Regions from separate parts of the Streptomyces sp. NPDC021020 genome, predicted to be linked through region 2. Evidence: riboswitches for the same ligand, from Rfam matches in the RefSeq annotation. Region 2 holds a riboswitch; the other holds the start of a gene.
The links. A riboswitch is a leader RNA that binds a small molecule or an ion and turns the genes downstream of it on or off. The one in region 2 is predicted to bind thiamine pyrophosphate.
Positions count from the first base shown of each region.

Region 1: another riboswitch for thiamine pyrophosphate. It lies ahead of thiO (glycine oxidase ThiO); the one in region 2 lies ahead of ACH4SL_RS14785 (thiamine ABC transporter substrate binding subunit).

Region 1 covers NZ_JBIRQQ010000009.1:59,371-67,024, reverse strand. Annotated here, with positions in the region: gene ACH4SL_RS26370 (germacradienol/geosmin synthase) at 1-422, shown strand, start outside; gene ACH4SL_RS26365 (hypothetical protein) at 432-1,430, opposite strand; gene metF (methylenetetrahydrofolate reductase [NAD(P)H]) at 1,470-2,387, opposite strand; gene thiE (thiamine phosphate synthase) at 2,525-3,172, opposite strand; gene ACH4SL_RS26350 (Rv2175c family DNA-binding protein) at 3,218-3,592, opposite strand; gene ACH4SL_RS26345 (NAD(P)/FAD-dependent oxidoreductase) at 3,670-4,869, opposite strand; TPP riboswitch at 5,173-5,285, shown strand; gene thiO (glycine oxidase ThiO) at 5,282-6,472, shown strand; gene thiS (sulfur carrier protein ThiS) at 6,469-6,702, shown strand; gene ACH4SL_RS26330 (thiazole synthase) at 6,706-7,521, shown strand; gene pknB (Stk1 family PASTA domain-containing Ser/Thr kinase) at 7,646-7,654, shown strand, end outside.
Region 2 covers NZ_JBIRQQ010000004.1:684,684-692,337, forward strand. Annotated here, with positions in the region: gene tsf (translation elongation factor Ts) at 1-71, shown strand, start outside; gene pyrH (UMP kinase) at 210-974, shown strand; gene frr (ribosome recycling factor) at 1,097-1,654, shown strand; gene ACH4SL_RS14775 (phosphatidate cytidylyltransferase) at 1,808-2,836, shown strand; gene rlmN (23S rRNA (adenine(2503)-C(2))-methyltransferase RlmN) at 2,925-4,031, shown strand; TPP riboswitch at 4,133-4,261, shown strand; gene ACH4SL_RS14785 (thiamine ABC transporter substrate binding subunit) at 4,255-5,352, shown strand; gene ACH4SL_RS14790 (ABC transporter permease) at 5,438-7,060, shown strand; gene ACH4SL_RS14795 (ABC transporter ATP-binding protein) at 7,163-7,654, shown strand, end outside.

The DNA of each region.
Region 1 (7,654 bases), on a different contig from region 2:
ACCGGAAGGAGATCGAGTTCGAGGGCGAGATCCACAACGCGGTGCTGGTGGTGCAGAACTTCCTGGACTGCGGCCCGGACGAGGGGATGCGGGTGGTGGGCGCCCTCATGGCCGCGCGGATGGCGGAGTTCCAGCACATCACCGAGACGCAACTGCCCTCGCTCTACGAGGAGTTCCAGCTCGACCCGGCCGCCCGCCGGGCGCTGGACGGCTATGCCCAGGAGCTGCGGGACTGGATGGCCGGAATCCTGAACTGGCACCGCGGCTGCCGCCGCTACGACGAGGAGTCGCTGCTGCGCCACTTCCCGGCGGCCGCCGCGGCGGCCACGGCTCCTCCCGCGGCCCAGCCCTGGCGCATCCCCGCCGGGCTCGGCACCGCGGCGGCCCGGCTGCCCGCGCTGCTGGGCGACACGGGCCGGTAGCGGGCCGGCTCAGTAGCGGTAGGGGTCGTACGGGTCCGACTGCTGCGGCGGGTAAGGCGCGGGCGGCTGGTCGCCGTAGGGCTGCTGCTGGGGGATGTACGGCGGCTGCTCCGCCTGTTGCGGGTATTGCTCCTGGTAGGGGTAGCCGTAGCCGTACGGGTCCGCAGGCGGCGGGGGCTGGGGGGTCCAGTCGCCGGTGGTGTGCGGGAAGTCCCCGTAGCCGGCGGCGGGCTGCTGCTGCGGGTAGCCCTGCCCGTAGTCGTGGCCCTGCTGCTGCCCCGGACCCTGGTCGTAGCCGTAGCCGCCGTCGTAGCCGTAGCCGCCGGGGGGCTGCTCGGGGTAGCCGTGCGGGTCGGCCGCGGACTGGTCGGCGCCCCAGCCGTAGCCGTCCGGGGCCGTGCCCTGCCCGTCGCCGTAGCCGTAGCCGTACGAGGCGGCTGCGGGCTCGGGCTGGGCGGGCGGGGCCCAGCCCGAGCCCGCGCCGGTGTCCTGGCCGTAGCCGCGCGTCGCGTACGGGTCGGCGGTGGGGCCGGGCGGGGTGCCGTAGAGCGGGTATTCGCCGCTGTCCTCGTGCATCGGCATCGGCTGGTAGATGTCGTCGCGCGCGCTGCCCGGGTCGGCGATCTGCTCGGGTCCGCCCTCGACGGACACCTGGCCGGTGTCGCCGAAGCCGTCCTCCTCGATCGGGCCGACCTCCAGCGTGGCCCGGCCGCGCGGCGCGGGACGGCCGCCGCGGAGCCGGTCGGCGAGCGGTCCGCCGCTCAGCGCCCATCCCGCGGCGAAGCCCCGCTTGTACGACCAGGTGACCTGTACCTGCCCGATGCCGAAGGCGATCGCGCCCACCAGGATCAGCAGCGGCTCCCGCATCGCGACCCCGGCGACGACCCCCATGAAGCCCGCGAAGGCCAGCGCCCGCCAGCGCAGCCGCGCCTTGTGCTGGAACAGCACCTCACCCAGCAGCCACAGCGCGACGATGCCGAAGGCGATGTAGAGCACCGAGAAGCCCATGGGGCCCACTTCCTCACCTGGGAGCCGCCGCGGGCGTCGCTACGCCCGCCGGTGCAGTCCCAGATTCTCGTAGATCTCCAGCGATGCGGTGGAGTGGTTAAGAGTAATGAAGTGCAGCCCCGGGATGTCCTCCGCCAGCAGCCGCCGGCACATCTCGGTGGCGAACTCGATGCCGATCGCCCGCACCGCCGCCGGGTCGTCCTGCACCGCGAGGATGCGCTCGGCGACGCGGGGCGGGAAGGGCGTGTTGCCGAGTTGCGAGAAGCGCTCGATCTGCCGGACGTTCGTCACCGGCATGACCTCGGGGATGATCGGGGTGCTGCACCCCGCCGCGTCGACCCGGTCGCGCAGCCGCAGGTAGGCGTCGGCGTCGAAGAACATCTGGGTGATGGCGAAATCCGCGCCCGCGCGGCACTTGTCGAGGAAGTGCCGGGTGTCGTCGGCCGGGTCGGTGGAGCGCGGGTGCATCTCGGTGAAGGCGGCGACGCCCACGCAGAAGTCGCCGGACTCCTTGATCAGCCGGACCAGCTCCGCCGCATACGTCAGGCCCTGCGGGTGCGGGACCCATTCGCCCAGCGGGTCGCCGGGCGGGTCGCCGCGCACGGCGAGGATGTTGCGGATCCCGGCGTCGGCGTACTGCCCGATGATGTTGCGCAGCTCGGCGACCGAGTGGTTCACCGCGGTCAGGTGCGCGCAGGGGGTGAGCGTGGTGTCGGAGACGATCCGGTCGGTGGCACGGACGGTGCCGTCGCGCGAGGAGCCGCCGGCGCCGTAGGTGACCGACACGAAGGTCGGCTGCACCGCCTCGATGCGCCGGATCGCGTTCCACAGCGTCCGCTCGCCCTTCTCCGTCTTGGGCGCGGTGAACTCGAAGGAGTACGAGCGGCGGCCGGACGCGAGCAGCTCACGGATGGTGAGCGCTCGGTCCGTCCGCGTGGACGGGGTTCCCAGGGCCATGAGTGCAGGCTAACCGCGGTCGGCGACCGAGCGTCACCGGAACGGGGAATATGCCCGAATACGCCCGTTCCCCGTCCACCCTGTGGACAGCCCGCAGGCACCCGCCGTCGACCGGCGGTGACGCGGCCCCGGCGGGGTCAGGCGCGCACGGCCGCCGCGAGCCCGCGGGCGGCCTCGTACGGATCGGCGGCCTCGGTGATCGCCCGGACCACCACGATCCGCCGCGCGCCCGCCGCCAGCACCTCGCCGACGTTGCCCGCGTCGATGCCGCCGATCGCGAACCACGGCCGGTCCGTGCCGAGCCCCGCGGCGTACCGCACCAGGTCCAGGCCGGGCGCCGGGCGGCCCGGCTTGGTGGGCGTCGGCCACACCGGGCCGGTGCAGAAGTAGTCCGCGCCCGGCTGCCCGGCCGCCGCGGCCGCCTCCGCCTCGCTATGGCAGGAGCGGCCGATCAGCACGTCCTCGCCCAGCAGGGCGCGCGCGGCGGGCACCGGCAGATCGCCCTGCCCCAGGTGCAGGACGTCCGCGCCCGCCGCGTGCGCCACGTCGGCCCGGTCGTTGACGGCGAGCAGCCGCCCGTGCCGCCGGCACGCGTCCGCGAGGACGGCGAGCGCCGCCAGCTCCTCGCGGGCCTCGATGCCCTTCTGCCGCAGCTGGATCACGTCCACCCCGCCGGCCAGGGCCGCGTCGGCGAACTCCGCGAGATCGCCGCGCTCCTGCCGGGCGTCGGTGCACAGATACAGCCGGGCGTCCGCCAGCCGTTCGCGTGCCGTGCTGCTGGTCATACGGGCGGCTCCCCGGGGCGGGCGGCGGACGGGGCGCCGCAGGGCTTACACGGCGAGCGCCTGGGCGCGGCGCTTCACCTCGGTCCCCCGATTCTCCCGCAGCGCCTGTGCCGGGGTGCCGGGCAGGGTCTCATCGGCGGTGAAGAGCCACTCCAGGGCCTCCTCGTCGGAGAACCCGTCGTCCTTCAGGACGGTCAGCGTGCCGGCCAGGCCCTTGATGATCTTGCCCTCGCCGATGAAGGCGGCGGGCACCATGAGCACCTTGTTCTCCCCGCGGCGGACCGCGAGCAGTTGCCCCTCCTTGATGAGCGGGCGGATACGGGTGATGTCGAGCCCCAGCCCGTCGGCGACCTCGGGGAGGGTGAGCCAATCGGGGACGAGCGCGTCGATATGTGCGTCAACTGACGAGAAAACAGTCACGGGACAAGCCTGCCACCTGCCGCCGACAAGCGCTGCGGGGCGGCGCCGTCCGGGCACCCGGACATGGGCCGTTCCGCCTACCGCGCCGCCGACCTCAGCGGCACCGCCGGGTCGGCGGCCAGCGCCGGGTCCACCGACGCCGAGCTGCCGATCAGCTTGCGGGCCTGCGCCAGATCCCGCGGCCGCCCCACCGCGAGCACCGCCGCCAGCCGCTCGCCGCGCAGCCAGCACGCCGACCACGCGTCCGTCGCCGGATCGCCCCGCATCAGCAGCGTGTCGGCGCCGGCGTGGTGCCCGGCGTACTGCACGAAGCGCCCGAACTGCTCCGACCAGAAGTACGGCACCGGGTCGTACACCTCGTCGCCGCCCAGTACGTTCGCCGCGGCCGTACGCGGGCCCTGCAGGGCGTTGTCCCAGTGGTGGACCAGCAGCCGCTCGCCGTACCGGGCCGACGGGAAGGACGCGCAGTCGCCCACCGCGAAGACGTCCGGCGCGGTCGTCCGCAGCCGGTCGTCGGCGACGACCGCGCCGTCCGTCCCGAGTGCGACACCCGCCCCGGCCAGCCAGCCCGTCGCCGGACGCGCCCCGATCCCCACCACCACGGCCTCCGCCGCAATCCGGCTGCCGTCCGCGAGCACCACCGCGCCGGGCTCCAGCTGCGCCACCGGGGTACCCGTCCGCAGCTCGACCCCCGCCTCGTCGTACCAGGCCCGCATGTGCGCGGTCACGACCGCGGGCAGCACCCCCGCGAGCGGCCGGTCCGCCGCCTCCACGACCGTCACCGCGCAGCCCGCCTGCCGGGCCGCGGTCGCGAACTCCGCGCCGATCCAGCCGGCGCCCACGACGACCACGTCCTGACCCGCGTCCAGCACGGGACGCAGCGCCGCCGCGTCGTCCAGCGTCCGCAGCAGATGCACGCCGGGCAACCCCGTCGTCCCCGGCAGCGCCACCGGATACGCCCCGGTGGCCACCACGAGCCGGTCGTACGGGACCGCGCCCGCGTCCGTCACCACCTCGCGCTCCCCCGTGCGCAGCGCCTGCGCCCGCACCCCCAGCCGCACGTCCACCCGCAGGGCGTCGAAGTCCACGTCGAACCTGGCGTCGTCGGCCGGGCCGCCCAGCAGTACCGCCTTCGACAGCGGCGGCCTGTCGTACGGGGCGTGCGGTTCGTCCCCGATCAGCGTGATCTCGTCCGCCGAGCCCATCTCTCTGAGGGCCACGGCTGTCTGCACGCCGGCCATGCCGGCTCCGACGATGACGAATTTCCGGCTGCTCATTTCCTCACGGTAGCGCTCCGCGGTGCCGCCGCCGGGCGGGGCGTGCGGCTTTCCCACCGCGGTGGGTGCCCGCGCCTGGCGGCGCGGGGTGTTTCCCACCCGCACCACCCGTGCGAGTCAGATGTCGTCTGACGGCCCCCCTGTGGGGCTCAACCACCATCGGCGGCGAACCCGCCACACCCCGCCGGGTAACAACAGGGGCGCGAGGAACTGCGCGAGCAACCACCCACCGGCGGGCGGTCGCATGTCGAACCGCACCACCCGTCCCGGGGCGCTCGCCGGGGAGGGATAGGGTGAGTCACGAGTTGGACTCGCGGGAGCCTGGGGTGGACCGGGCTGAGAGGGCGGCTGGTCGCCGCCGACCGTAGGAACCTGATCCGGGTCATTCCGGCGAAGGGAGGAGCTGACGTCCATGCGGACGTACCGAACGCACCCGCACCCCGACGTACTGATCATCGGCGGCGGCATCATCGGCCTCGCCACGGCCTGGCGCGCAGCGCAGCGCGGCCTGCGGACGGCGGTCGCCGACCCCGCACCCGGCGGCGGAGCCGCCCACGTCGCGGCGGGCATGCTCGCCGCCGTCACGGAGCTGCAGTACGGCGAGCAGGCCCTGCTCGACCTGAACCTCGCCTCCGCCGCCCGCTACGCGGGCTTCGCCGCGGAGCTGAGCGAGGCGACGGGCCTGGACACCGGCTACCGCCCGTGCGGCACCCTCGCGGTGGCGCTGGACGCCGACGACCGCGCGCAGCTGCGCGACCTGCACGCCTTCCAGACGGAACTGGGCCTGGACTCCCACTGGCTGACCGGCCGCGAGTGCCGCCGCCTGGAGCCGATGCTCGCGCCCGGCGTACGCGGCGGCCTGCGGGTGGACGGCGACCACCAGGTCGACCCACGGCGGCTGGCGGCGGCGCTGCTGAGAGCGGCGGAGCTCGCGGGCGTGGAGTTCCTGCGGGCGCGCGCCGCCCGGGTGGAGTCGGCGGGGGGCCGGGTGACCGGCGCGGTGCTCGCGGACGGCACGACGGTGACCGCCGCCCAGACCGTGCTGGCCGCGGGCAGCGAGAGCGGGCGGATCGACGGGATACCGCCCGAGCTGCTGCCGCCCGTGCGCCCGGTGAAGGGCCAGATCCTGCGGCTGCGGATCCCGGCCTCGCACGCGCCGTTCCTGTCGCGTACGGTCCGCGCGGTGGTCCGCGGCAGCCATGTGTACCTGGTGCCGCGCGACAACGGCGAGCTGGTGCTCGGCGCGACGAGCGAGGAGTTCGGCTGGGACACCACGGTGACCGCCGGCGGGGTCTACGAACTCCTGCGGGACGCACACGAGTTGGTGCCCGGCATCACCGAACTCCCGCTCACCGAGACGCTCGCGGGTCTGCGCCCCGGCTCACCGGACAACGCCCCGCTGCTGGGCCGCACCGCGCTGGACGGCCTGCTGTTCGCGACCGGCCACCACCGCAACGGCGTGCTGCTCACGCCGGTCACCGGCGACGCGATGGCCGCGGTGCTGACCTCCGCGGACGGCGAACTCCCGGCGTACGCGGCGGCGTTCGGAGCGCAGCGGTTCGCCGCCCGGGAGCCGGGGACCTACCAGGAGCTGAGCGTATGAACGCCACGCGTACGCCGGGCGGCGCGCGGATCACCGTGCACGTCAACGGGCGGGCCCACGAACTGGACGCGCCCGTCGCCCTCGATGCCCTGGTCGCGGAGCTGACGACCGCGCCCTCGGGGGTGGCCGCGGCGCTCAACGAGACGGTCGTCCCGCGGACCCGCTGGTCCGCGACCCCGCTGTCCGACGGCGACCGCGTCGAGGTGCTGACCGCGGTCCAGGGAGGCTGAACGATGACGACGACGGCACCGGCGACGGCGGCCGACCCCCTGATCGTCGGCGGGGTCGCGTTCGGCTCCCGGCTGATCATGGGCACGGGCGGCGCGCCCAGCCTGGAGGTGCTGGAGCACGCGCTCGTCGCGTCCGGCACCGAGCTGACCACGGTGGCGATGCGCCGCCTCGACCCGACCACGCAGGGCTCCGTGCTGTCGGTGCTCACCCGGCTCGGCATCCGCGTGCTGCCCAACACCGCGGGCTGCTTCACGGCGGGCGAGGCCGTGCTGACCGCGCGGCTGGCGCGGGAGGCGCTGGGCACGGACTGGATCAAGCTCGAAGTCATCGCGGACGAGCGGACGTTGCTGCCGGATCCGGTCGAACTGCTGGACGCGGCGGAGGTGCTGGTCGACGACGGTTTCACGGTGCTGCCGTACACGAACGACGACCCGGTGCTCGCGCGGAAGCTGGAGGACGTCGGCTGCGCGGCGGTCATGCCGCTGGGCTCCCCCATCGGCTCGGGCCTGGGCATCCGCAACCCGCACAACTTCCGGCTGATCACCGAGCGCGCGGGAGTCCCCGTCATCCTGGACGCGGGCGCGGGCACGGCCTCCGACGTCGCCCTCGCGATGGAACTCGGCTGCGCGGCCGTGATGCTGGCCTCCGCGGTGACCCGCGCGCAGCACCCCGCGGTCATGGCCGAGGCGATGCGCCACGCGGTGACCGCCGGCCGCCTCGCCCACCGCGCGGGCCGCATCCCCCGCCGCCACCACGCCCTGGCGTCCTCCCCGACGGAGGGCGTGCCCGACTTCGACCCGGAGAGACCGGCGTTCTGAGTGGGGCAGGACGCTCCTGCCGGTCATGCCGATGGTTACGGTTTGGCCGCGTTCGCCACGGCATCGCCACAGTGCCGCGGCGAACGGGGACCGGCGTCGTACCCGGCTCGTAGAATCGGACGTCGTGGACACC
Region 2 (7,654 bases):
CCGTGCAGAAGGTGCTCGACGAGGCCGGCGTGACGCTGCAGGCCTTCGCGCGCTTCCGCGTGGGCGTCTGACCCGGGAGCCCGCTAGGGTCGTACGCGACCGGCCGCCCGCCGGCCGGCCGCAGAGGTGACAAGGAGGCCATTGCCGTCACGGGAACCCACAAGGACCCGCGGCAGTGGCCTCCTTTGTACGTGCACGAGGAGATCTCCATGAACCAAGCCCCCGCACAGGCCCCGACCGGCGCCCCCGGCGCGGGCCGCCGTTTCCTGCTCAAGCTGTCCGGCGAGGCCTTCGCCGGGGGCGGCGGGCTCGGTGTCGACCCCGACGTCGTGCACGCCATCGCCCGCGAGGTCGCCGCGGTCGTCGCGGACGGCTACGAGATCGCCCTCGTCATCGGCGGCGGCAACTTCTTCCGCGGCGCCGAGCTCCAGCAGCGCGGCATGGACCGGGCGCGCTCCGACTACATGGGCATGCTCGGCACGGTCATGAACTGCCTGGCGCTCCAGGACTTCCTGGAGAAGGAAGGCGTCGAGACCCGGGTGCAGACCGCCATCACCATGGGCCAGGTCGCCGAGCCCTACATCCCGCTGCGCGCGGTGCGGCACCTGGAAAAGGGCCGTGTGGTGATCTTCGGCGCCGGTATGGGCATGCCGTACTTCTCCACCGACACCACCGCCGCGCAGCGCGCGCTGGAGATCGACGCGGCCGCCCTGCTCATGGGCAAGAACGGGGTCGACGGGGTCTACGACTCCGACCCCAAGCTCAACCCGGACGCGACCATGTTCGACGCCCTGGAATACGGCGAGGTCATCACGCGCGACCTGCGCGTCGCCGACCTCACCGCCATCACCCTGTGCCAGGACAACAAGCTGCCGATCCTGGTCTTCGAACTGCTCGCCGAGGGCAACATCGCCCGCGCGGTCAAGGGTGAGAAGATCGGCACACTGGTCAACACCCAGGGCACCAGGGGCTAGCCGCAGGCCGCCACGGGGCATCAGGGGATGGACAACACGCTGCCGGTCGGACACCGTGCAGGACAGACGCGCGCAGGGGCCGCGCCCGCAGGGCCCCGCCTTCTGAAAACCAGGAGCACATGGTGATTGAAGAAACCCTCCTCGAGGCCGAGGAGAAGATGGAGAAGGCCGTCGAGGTCGCCAAGGACGACTTCGCGGCGATCCGTACCGGCCGCGCGCACCCGGCGATGTTCAACAAGATCGTGGCCGAGTACTACGGCGCGATCACCCCGATCAACCAGCTGGCGTCCTTCTCGGTGCCCGAGCCGCGGATGGCGGTGATCACCCCCTTCGACAGCAGCAGCCTGCGCAACATCGAGGAGGCGATCCGCAACTCCGACCTCGGCGTCAACCCGAGCAACGACGGCCGCATCATCCGGGTGGTCTTCCCGCAGCTCACCGAGGAGCGGCGGCGCGAGTTCATCAAGGTCGCCAAGGGCAAGGGCGAGGACGCCAAGATCTCCATCCGCAGCGTCCGCCGCAAGGCGAAGGAGACGCTGGACAAGCTGGTCAAGGACGGCGAGTCCGGCGAGGACGAGGTGCGCCGCGCGGAGAAGGAGCTCGACGACACGACGTCGAAGTACGTCGCCCAGGTCGACGAGCTGCTCAAGCACAAGGAAGCGGAGCTGCTGGAGGTCTGACGGCCCCCTGTGCCGTCCACGACCCTCCCCGGGCCCCGCGGGGGCCCTTCACGGGCCTCCTGCGGCCCGTTCCGGGCCCGGCCGCGGCCCGAGGGCCCGCCGGCCCGCACCCGCTCCTCCGCACACCCCGACGACGACGCGAGGCGAAGCTCAGTGAACGACTCTTCCTGGGGCGCTTCGCCGCGCGCCGGTCACCGGGGAGCAACGGAGAACACCGCAGCCGCGGCCACCGACGTCGCCGAGGCCGTGGTCACCGCCCCGGCGGCGTATTCCGCGGCGGAAAGCCGCACCGGGAGGAAGACTCCAGCTATGCCGCCCTCGCCGCCGGCGTCCGAACCGACGCCCCCGCAGCCCGCCCCCGCGAAGAAGTCCGCAGGGCGGAACCTCCAGGCGGCGATAGGCGTGGGCGTCGGGCTCGGCGTGGTGGTGCTGGCCTCGCTCTTCCTCGTCAAGCAGGTCTTCGTCGGCGTCGTGGTGGCGGCCGTCGCGGTCGGCGTGTGGGAGCTGACCTCGCGGCTCGCCGAGCGCAAGGGCATCCACGCGCCGCTGGTGCCGCTCGTGGTGGGCGGCGCGGCCATGGTGGTCGTCGGGTATCTGAAGGGCGCCGACGGGGCCTGGATCGCGATGGCGCTGACCGCGCTGGCGATCCTGGTCTGGCGTATGGCCCAGCCCCCGCACGACTACCTCAGGGACGTCACGGCGGCCGTCTTCGTGGCCTTCTACGTGCCCTTCCTCGCCACCTTCGTGGTGATGATGCTCGCCGCGGACGACGGCCCCCGCCGGGTGCTGGCCTTCCTCGTGCTCACCGTGGTCAGCGACACGGGCGCCTACGCGGTCGGCTGGCGCTTCGGCCGCACCAAGCTCGCCCCGCGGATCAGCCCCGGCAAGACCCGCGCGGGGCTCGCGGGCGCGATCGGCTTCGCCATGGTGGCGGGCGCGCTGCTGATGGAGTTCTCCATCGACGGCGGCCACTGGTGGCAGGGCCTGGTCCTGGGCCTGGCCGCCGCGGTCAGCGCCACCCTCGGCGACCTCGGCGAGTCGATGATCAAGCGGGATCTCGACATCAAGGACATGGGCACCCTGCTGCCGGGCCACGGCGGCATCATGGACCGCCTCGACAGCCTGCTGCCGACCGCCCCGATCGTCTGGCTCCTGCTGGTCGCCTTCGTCGGCCAGGGCTGACCCCGCCCGCGTCCCCGGCAGGGTTCTCCACAGGGCCGCCGCCCGCGCGGCGCGGGCTTCCTCCGCGATCTGGGACACTGGAGGAATCATGCCTGCACCCGGAGAACTGACTTTCGCCGTGCCGCGCGGGGCCAAGAAGCCCCCGCGGCATCTCGCCGACCTCTCGCCCGCCGAACGACGGGAGGCGGTGGCCGCGCTCGGGGAGAAGCCCTTCCGGGCCAAGCAGCTGTCGCAGCACTACTTCGCGCGGTACGCCGACGACCCCGCCGCCTGGACGGACATCCCGGCCGCGGCCCGCGGCAAGCTCGCCGGGGATCTGCTGCCGGAGCTCATGACCGTCGTCCGGCACGCCTCGTGCGACGACGGCGACACCCGCAAGACGCTGTGGCGGCTCTTCGACGGGACGCTCGTCGAGTCGGTGCTGATGCGCTACCCGGACCGCGTCACCATGTGCATCTCGTCACAGGCCGGCTGCGGCATGAACTGCCCCTTCTGCGCCACCGGCCAGGCCGGTCTGGACCGCAACCTGTCGACCGCGGAGATCGTGCACCAGATCGTGGCCGGCATGAAGTCGCTGCGCGACGGGGAGGTGCCGGGCGGACCGGCCCGGCTGTCGAACGTCGTCTTCATGGGGATGGGCGAGCCGCTCGCCAACTACAACCGCGTGGTCGGTGCGATCCGCCGGCTGACCGACCCCGAGCCGGACGGCCTGGGGCTGTCGCAGCGCGGTATCACCGTCTCCACGGTGGGCCTGGTGCCGGCCATGCACCGCTTCGCGGACGAGGGCTTCAAGTGCCGCCTCGCGGTCTCCCTGCACGCCCCGGACGACGAGCTGCGCGACACCCTGGTGCCGGTCAACACCCGCTGGAAGGTGCGCGAGGTGCTGGACGCGGCCTGGCACTACGCCGAGGTCTCCGGGCGCCGGATCTCGATCGAGTACGCGCTGATCCGCGACGTCAACGACCAGGCATGGCGTGCCGACCGGCTGGGCAAGCTGCTGAAGAACCACCGGGTGCACGTCAACCTGATCCCGCTCAACCCCACGCCCGGGTCCAAGTGGACGGCCTCCCGCCCGGAGGACGAGCGGGCCTTCGTGGCCGGTCTTGAGGCGCACGGCGTGCCCGTGACCGTACGCGACACCCGTGGCCAGGAGATCGACGGCGCCTGCGGGCAGCTGGCGGCGGCGGAGCGCTGACCTGCTGCTATCGTACGGTCGGCGCTCGCGTCGGCCCGCGGTCACCGCAGCTCGCGGCCGTACACGCGGTCGTCGGCGGCCGTTGGCGGTCGTACAACAGAACATTCCGACAGGGGAGCGCCTGCGACGGCGCTGAGAGTGCGGCGAGGGATCCGGCGAAGGATCCCAGGCCGCAGACCCTCCCACCTGATCCGGGTCATACCGGCGTAGGGAGTCAGCACAGATGAAGACCACTGCTCGGCGTGCCGTGGGCGCGCTCGTCGCCGCCGGCACGGCGGCGTCCGTCCTGGCCGCGTGCGGCAGCGACTCGGGCGACGGCGACAAGGCGGCGGGCTCCGGCTCCAAGACCGTCACGCTCGTCAGCCACGACTCGTTCGCGGCCTCGAAGTCCGTCCTCGCGGAATTCACCAAGGAGACCGGCTACACCGTCAAGGTGCTGCGCGGCGGGGACGCGGGCGCGGCCGTCAACCAGGCCATCCTCACCAAGGACCACCCGCGCGGCGACGTCTTCTTCGGCGTCGACAACACCCTGCTGTCCCGCGCGCTCGACAACGGCCTGTTCACGCCCTACGCCGCCAAGGACCTCGGGCAGGTCGCCGCCGACCTGCAACTGGACGCCGCGCAGCACCGCGTCACGCCGATCGACTCCGGCGACGTCTGCGTCAACTACGACCGGGCCTACTTCACGTCCCACCACCTGGCCCCGCCGCAGACCTTCGCCGACCTGGTCAAGCCCGCCTACAAGAACCTGCTGGTCACCGAGAACGTCTCGACGTCCTCGCCCGGCCTGGCCTTCCTGCTGGGCAGCGCGGCCACCTACGGCGATTCGGGGTGGCAGGACTACTGGAAGCAGCTCAAGGCCAACGGCGTCGAGGTCGTCGACAGCTGGGAGCAGGCGTACAACGACCGGTTCTCCGGCTCGTCCGCGGGCAAGCAGGCCAAGGGCGACCGGCCGCTGGCGGTCTCCTACGCCTCCAGCCCGCCCGCCGAGGTCCTCGGCGTCAGCCCCGCGCCCGCGCAGTCGCCCGTCGGCGTGGCGACCGGCACGTGCTTCCGGCAGATCGAGTTCGCCGGCCTGCTGCACGGCGCGAAGAACCCCGCGGGCGGCAAGGCCCTCATCGACTTCATGCTCGGCAAGACCTTCCAGCAGGACATGCCGCTCCAGATGTACGTCGACCCGGTGCGCGGCGACGCCGTCGAGCCGCCGGTCTTCGTCAAGTACGGCGCCAAGGTCGAGCACCCCACCACGCTCGCGCCCGACACCATCGCCGCCAAGCGCGACGAATGGGTCCAGGCGTGGAACGGGATCGTCCTGAAGTGAGCGTGACGTGAGCACGCTGCGGACCGCGCCTCCGCGCGGCGCGCGGCGGGACGGGGCCCGCGGCTCGCGGCGCCGCGCCCTGGCGGTGCGCGCCGCGCTGACGGCGCTGCCGCTGCTCTTCTTCGCGGCCTTCTTCGGCTACCCGGTGGCGGCGATCGTCGGCCGCGGGCTGCACCAGGGCGGCGCCTGGCACCTGAGCCGGATCGGCGACGTGCTGGGCGACCCCGGGATCCGGCACGTGCTGTGGTTCACCTGCTGGCAGGCCGCCGCCTCGACCGGGCTGACGCTGCTGGTGGGGCTGCCCGCCGCGTACGTCTTCGCGCGGCTGGACTTCCCCGGGCGGCGGCTGCTGCGCGCGGTCGTGACGGTGCCCTTCGTGCTGCCGACCGTCGTCGCGGGCTCGGCCTTCCTGGCGCTGCTCGGCCGCGGCGGCTTCACCGACTCGCTGCTCGGGGTGCGGCTCGACACCGGCGTGTGGGCGATCCTCGTCGCGCACGTCTTCTTCAACTTCGCCGTCGTGGTCCGCACCGTCGGCGGGCTGTGGGCGCAGCTGGACCCGGCGCAGGAGGAGGCCGCCCGGATGCTCGGCGCGGGCCGCTTCGCCGCCTGGCGCAGCGTGACGCTGCCCGCGCTCGGCCCGTCGGTGGCCGCTGCCGCGCTCATGGTCTACCTCTTCACCTTCACCTCCTTCGGCGTCATCCAGATCCTCGGCGGACCGCTCTACTCCACCCTGGAGGTCGAGATCTACCGGCAGACCGCCGAGATCTTCGACCTGCCGACGGCGGCCGTGCTGACCCTGCTGCAATTCGCCGCGGTGCTGGCCATCCTCGCCCTGCACGGCTGGACGGTACGGCGGCGCGAGTCGGCGCTGAAGCTGGTGGACCCCGCGCGTACCGCGCACCGGCCGAGCGGCGCGGCAGAGCGCACCCTGCTCGGCGCCGTCCTCGCGGTCGTCGCCGTGGTCATCCTGCTGCCGCTCGGCGTGCTCGCCGCCCGCTCCTTCGACACCCCCGGCGGCTACGGCCTGGCCTTCTACCGCGCCCTCGGGTCGGACGACGGCGGCACCTTCAGCGTCGCCCCCTGGCAGACCGTCGGCAATTCGCTGCGCTTCGCGGCGCTGGCCACCATCATCGCCCTGGTGATCGGCGGGCTCGCGGCGGCCGCGCTGGTGCGCAGGCCGGGGCGGCTGATGCGCGGCTTCGACGCGCTGCTGATGCTGCCGCTCGGCACCTCCGCCGTCACCATCGGCTTCGGATTCCTCATCGCCCTGGACAAGCCGCCGCTGGACCTGCGGGACTCCTGGCTGCTGGTGCCGCTCGCACAGGCGCTGGTGGGCGCGCCCTTCGTCGTGCGGGTGATGCTGCCGGTGCTGCGGGCCGTCGACACCCGGCTGCGGGAGGCCGCGGCGGTGCTGGGCGCCTCGCCCTGGCGGGTGTGGCGCGAGGTGGAACTGCCGCTGGTCTCCCGGGCCGTGGCCATTGCCGCGGGTTTCGCCTTCGCCGTCTCGCTCGGCGAGTTCGGCGCCACCGTCTTCATCGCCCGTCCCGACAACCCCACCCTGCCGGTCGCCGTCGCCCGCCTGCTGGGCCGCGCCGGGCCCATGAACTACGGCCAGGCGATGGCCCTGAGCACCGTGCTGATGGTGGTCTGCGCCGCCAGCCTGCTGGTGCTGGAACGTTTCCGCCCCACGAGCGCCGGGGAGCTGTGACCCGCTGTGAAGAACGCCGATCCGACGCGTACCCCCGGCCCCGTACATCCCGCCGGTGCCTCGCACATTGCCGAGCCGGGGCATACTGCCGAGCCGCGGCACATCGCCGGGTCGGCCGCAGGCCCCTCGCCGGGGGACGGCGCCCTGCTGCGGCTGGACGCCGCGACCGTGCGCTTCGGGCAGCGGACCGCGCTGGACGCGGTCGACCTGGCCGTTGCCGAGCACGAGATCGTCTGTGTGCTGGGGCCCAGCGGCAGCGGTAAGTCCACGCTGCTGCGGGTCGTGGCCGGGCTGCAGGACCTGGCCTCGGGACAGGTGCTGCTGGACGGCGCCGACCAGCGCGGGGTGCCGCCGCACCGGCGCGGCGTCGGGCTGATGTTCCAGGACCACCAGCTCTTCCCGCAGCGGGACGTCGGCGGGAACGTCGGCTTCGGGCCGCGCATGCACAAGGCGCCGCGCGAGCGGCGCGAGCAGCGGGTCGCCGAGCTGCTCGACCTGGTCGGCCTGCCCGGTGCGCAGTCCCGCGGCGTCGCGGAGCTGTCCGGCGGCGAGCAGCAGCGGGTCGCCCTCGCCCGCGCGCTGGCGCCCGAACCG